Regions from separate parts of the Pseudomonas sp. MF7453 genome, predicted to be linked through region 1. Evidence: predicted binding sites of a transcription regulator. Region 1 holds the regulator's gene; the other holds the start of a gene.
The links. Region 1 encodes sigma-54, which starts transcription at its own class of promoters, with help from an activator protein. Its sites were predicted from a motif close to ANTGGCATNNANNTTGCTNT; they were not measured.
Positions count from the first base shown of each region.

Region 2: glnK (P-II family nitrogen regulator) is a predicted target of sigma-54. The motif match lies at 1,099-1,118, and genes of this name have one in related genera.

Region 1 covers NZ_JAEKCN010000008.1:73,061-75,452, forward strand. Annotated here, with positions in the region: gene JFT63_RS14190 (RNA polymerase factor sigma-54) at 61-1,554, shown strand; gene hpf (ribosome hibernation-promoting factor, HPF/YfiA family) at 1,630-1,935, shown strand; gene ptsN (PTS IIA-like nitrogen regulatory protein PtsN) at 1,946-2,392, shown strand, end outside.
Region 2 covers NZ_JAEKCN010000005.1:328,813-331,204, forward strand. Annotated here, with positions in the region: partial or broken gene JFT63_RS10885 (YifB family Mg chelatase-like AAA ATPase) at 1-425, opposite strand, end outside; gene JFT63_RS10890 (accessory factor UbiK family protein) at 641-904, opposite strand; gene glnK (P-II family nitrogen regulator) at 1,327-1,665, shown strand; gene JFT63_RS10900 (ammonium transporter) at 1,700-2,392, shown strand, end outside.

The DNA.
Region 1 (2,392 bases):
CTCACGCGCCCTGTCGTGGATGGCGCATTGCGCCGGCGAATAAGGTGTTAAGCCCCTGCCATGAAACCATCGCTAGTCCTGAGAATGGGCCAGCAGCTGACGATGACACCGCAGCTGCAACAGGCCATCCGCCTGCTCCAATTGTCGACCCTGGACCTGCAGCAGGAAATCCAGGAGGCCCTGGAGTCCAATCCGATGCTCGAACGCCAGGAAGAAGGCGACGACTTCGACAATGCCGACCCGCTGGCCGACAACATCGAGCAAAAACCCAACCCCGACGTGCAGGAACCCTCCTACCAGGAAACCGCCCCTACAGTGGACAACCTGGAAGAAGGCGAATGGAACGAACGCATTCCCAACGAGCTTCCCGTGGATACCGCATGGGAAGACGTGTACCAGACCAGCGCAAGCAGCCTGCCGAGCAATGATGATGACGAGTGGGACTTCACCACCCGCACTTCGGCCGGCGAGAGCCTGCAGAGCCACTTGCTGTGGCAACTCAACCTGGCGCCGATGTCGGACACTGATCGCCTGATCGCGGTTACGCTGATCGATTGCATCAATAACCAGGGTTACCTGGACGAAACCCTCGACGAGATCCTCGAAGCCTTCGACCCGGAGCTGGACATCGAGCTGGACGAGATTGAAGCCGTCCTGCACCGCATCCAGCAATTCGAGCCCGCCGGCATCGGCGCCCGCACGCTCAGTGAGTGCCTCTTGCTGCAACTGCGCCAACTGCCGGCCAAGACGCCCTGGCTCACAGAGGCCCAGCGCCTGGTCAGCGACTACATCGATCTGCTGGGCAGCCGCGACTACAGCCAGTTGATGCGCCGCATGAAGCTCAAGGAAGACGACTTGCGCCAGGTCATTGAGCTGGTGCAGAGCCTCAACCCGCGCCCGGGCTCGCAGATTGAATCCAGCGAAGCCGAATACGTGGTTCCCGACGTGATCGTGCGCAAGGACAACGAGCGCTGGCTGGTGGAGTTGAACCAGGAGTCGGTGCCACGCCTGCGGGTCAACCCGCAATATGCAGGCTTTGTGCGCCGCGCCGATACCAGCGCCGACAACACCTTCATGCGCAACCAGTTGCAGGAAGCGCGGTGGTTCATCAAGAGCCTGCAAAGCCGCAACGAAACCCTGATGAAAGTCGCTACCCAAATTGTCGAGCACCAGCGCGGCTTCCTGGAATACGGCGACGAAGCCATGAAGCCTTTGGTGTTGCACGATATCGCCGAAGCAGTCGGCATGCATGAATCGACGATTTCACGGGTGACCACGCAAAAGTTCATGCATACCCCGCGCGGTATTTATGAGCTGAAATACTTTTTTTCCAGCCACGTCAGCACCTCCGAAGGCGGCGAATGCTCGTCCACGGCGATCCGCGCGATCATCAAAAAACTGGTTGCCGCGGAAAATCAGAAAAAGCCGTTGAGTGACAGCAAGATCGCTGGTTTACTGGAGGCACAAGGCATTCAGGTCGCCCGTCGAACCGTCGCCAAGTACCGCGAGTCTCTTGGTATCGCGCCTTCCAGCGAGCGCAAGCGGTTGATGTGACAGGCGGGCCACAGCGTTCCAGTGGCGGGTATTCCCACCCGCCGCTTTATGCACTGGCAACGAAGGAGAAGCTGTATGCAAGTCAACATCAGTGGACACCATGTAGAAGTCACTCCTCCACTGCGCGACTATGTCGAGCAGAAGCTGAGGAAACTTGAAGGCCATTTCGACAAGATCACCAACGTGCAGGTCATCATGAAGGTCGACAAGCTTCAGCAGAAAATCGAAGCGACCCTCCAGATCCCCGGTGGCGAAGTGGTTGCCAATGCAGAGCATGAAGACATGTATGCGTCGATTGACTTGCTCACCGACAAGCTCGACCGCCAACTCAAAAAGCATAAGGAAAAGAATCTGAGCCTGCTCCAAGGCACAGGTCGTTAACTCTCCCCCCATGATCCGACTTGAAACCATCCTGACCCCCGGCCGTTCCCTCGTGAACGTGCCGGGCGGCAGTAAAAAGCGCGCCCTCGAACAAATTGCCAACCTGATCAGCAGCCAAGTGCCTGAGCTGGAGATGCAAGATGTTTTCGAGGCTCTGATTGCCCGTGAAAAACTCGGCTCCACCGGTTTTGGCAACGGCATCGCCATTCCTCACTGCCGTCTCGAAGGCTGCGAGACCCCGGTCAGCGCCCTTCTGCACCTGGAAAAACCCATCGACTTCGACGCCATCGACGGTGCCCCGGTTGACCTGCTGTTCGTGCTGCTGGTCCCGCAAGCCGCCACCGATGCGCACCTGGAACTGCTTCGTCAGATAGCCAGTATGCTCGACCGCAAGGAAGTACGTGACAAGTTGCGCAGTGCCAGCAGCAGCGAGGCGCTGTATCAGGTCGTCCTGGAT
Region 2 (2,392 bases), on a different contig from region 1:
TTGGCCCTGGGCACTATCACGGTGCGCCCGGCCTTGCGCGCCGCCAGCGCGGCCGGCAGCACACCTTTCACCGCCCGCACCTCGCCCGACAACGCCAGCTCCCCAAGGCACTCCACGTCATCAAGCATCAAGGCCGGCACCTGCACACTGGCCGCCAGGATCCCCAGGGCAATCGCCAGATCAAAACGCCCGCCGTCCTTGGGCAGGTCGGCGGGCGCGAGATTGAGGGTAATGCGCCGGGCCGGGTATTGCAGCGCTGAGTTGAGAATGGCGCTGCGGACGCGGTCCTTGCTTTCCTTCACCGCAGTTTCCGGCAGGCCCACCAGCGTCAGCGATGGCAATCCATTGGCCATATGCACTTCAACAGTGACGGCGGGGGCTTCGACGCCGACCTGGGCGCGGCTGTGCACGATAGCGAGGGACATGCTCGTTCCTTGAAAGGGTGGGCCGCTTCCTGCGGATTTTTCAAGGGTAGACGAGGTGGGCGTCTAGCGAGGTAGGGAGGTTTTACAGAACGTATCCGGGCGGCAATGCAAAACAAATGTGGGAGCTGGCTTGCCTGCGATAGCGGTATGTCAGCAAAGAATCATCCGCTGATGCACCGCCATCGCAGGCAAGCCAGCTCCCACACTAACCATGTTTATTCAGCAGAGGATGGCGCCAACCGTGCTTCAAGTTCAGCTACCTTCGCCTCCAGGCTCTCCAATCGCGCACGTGTGCGGGCCAGTACGACCATCTGGCTGTCAAACTCTTCCCGGCTGACCAGGTCGAGCTTGCTGAAACCACTCTGTAGCAAAGCCTTGAACTGGCTTTCGATTTCATTGCGGGGCAGGGGGGTGTCGCTGCTGAACAGGCGAGAGGCGTGGCCGCTCAGGGCGTCGAGGAGGTCTTTGGGCGCGAGCATGGGAAATATTCCGGAAAACAGTTGGCCGGCAGTGTATCACGCAGCGTCTATAGTCTTTTTCATGCCGCGTTGCGCACGGTTTTCGCGCATCAAGGCGGGCGGCTTCGCACCGTTTTGATGCGCATTGCGGCCGCGCACACGCCCCGTGGGTGGGCACAAGTGGGCAAGGGACTGATTTCAGTGATTTTTACGGAGCTGGCAAGGTTTCTGCTTAGACGATCATGACCCATGCACTGATGCAGTCGCTGTGACGAATGCAGTGCGCCGACGGATCAGGGGTACAGGTTTCGTCACCAGTGGATCGCTGGCGTCGCAACGGTAAATGCCGAGGCGACGATGCGTTACAAAGCCAGGCACTGCGCTTAGACTTGAGACGGGTTTGTTTTCCTGGGGCAAGTCCACCAATTCGGGAGAGAGTTTTCATGAAGCTAGTCACTGCCATCATCAAGCCGTTCAAGTTGGACGATGTACGCGAGTCACTGTCCGAGATCGGCGTGCAGGGCATTACCGTTACTGAGGTCAAGGGCTTCGGTCGGCAGAAGGGTCATACCGAGCTGTATCGCGGCGCGGAATACGTAGTCGATTTCCTGCCGAAGGTGAAGATTGATGTCGCCATTGACGACAAGGATCTTGACCGGGTTATCGAGGCGATAACCAAGGCGGCCAACACCGGCAAGATCGGTGACGGCAAGATCTTCGTGGTCAATCTGGAACAGGCTATTCGCATCCGTACCGGCGAAACCGATACCGACGCAATCTAAGCCGCCAAACCCCAACGCCCCAGGAGAAAACACTATGACTCTGCGTAAATTCGCAGGGCTCGGAGCCCTGCTGTCCATCGTAATGCCAAGCCTGGCCATGGCGGCAGACGAAGTGGCTGCTCCAGTCCTCAACTCCGGCGACACCGCCTGGATGCTGACCGCCACCGCTCTGGTGCTGTTCATGACCATCCCTGGCCTGGCGCTGTTCTACGGCGGCATGGTCCGCTCCAAGAATATTCTGTCGGTGATGATGCAGTGCTTTGCCATCACCGGCCTGATCAGCATCCTGTGGGTCGTCTACGGCTACAGCATCGCGTTTGACACCACCGGTATGGAACAGGGTGTGGTCAACTTCAACTCCTTCTTCGGCGGCCTGGGCAAGGCGTTTCTGGCGGGTGTCACCCCGGCCAGCATCACCGGGCCTGCGGCGCTGTTTCCGGAAGCGGTGTTCATCACCTTCCAGATGACCTTCGCCATCATCACCCCGGCGCTGATCGTCGGTGCTTTCGCCGAGCGCATGAAGTTCTCCGCGATGCTGATCTTCATGGCTGTCTGGTTCACCCTGGTCTATGCGCCTATCGCGCACATGGTCTGGAGCGGCAACGGTGGCCTGATGTGGGATTGGGGCGTGCTGGACTTCGCCGGTGGCACCGTCGTGCACATCAACGCGGGTGTGGCCGGCCTGGTGGCGTGCATCGTGCTCGGCAAGCGTAAAGGTTTCCCGACC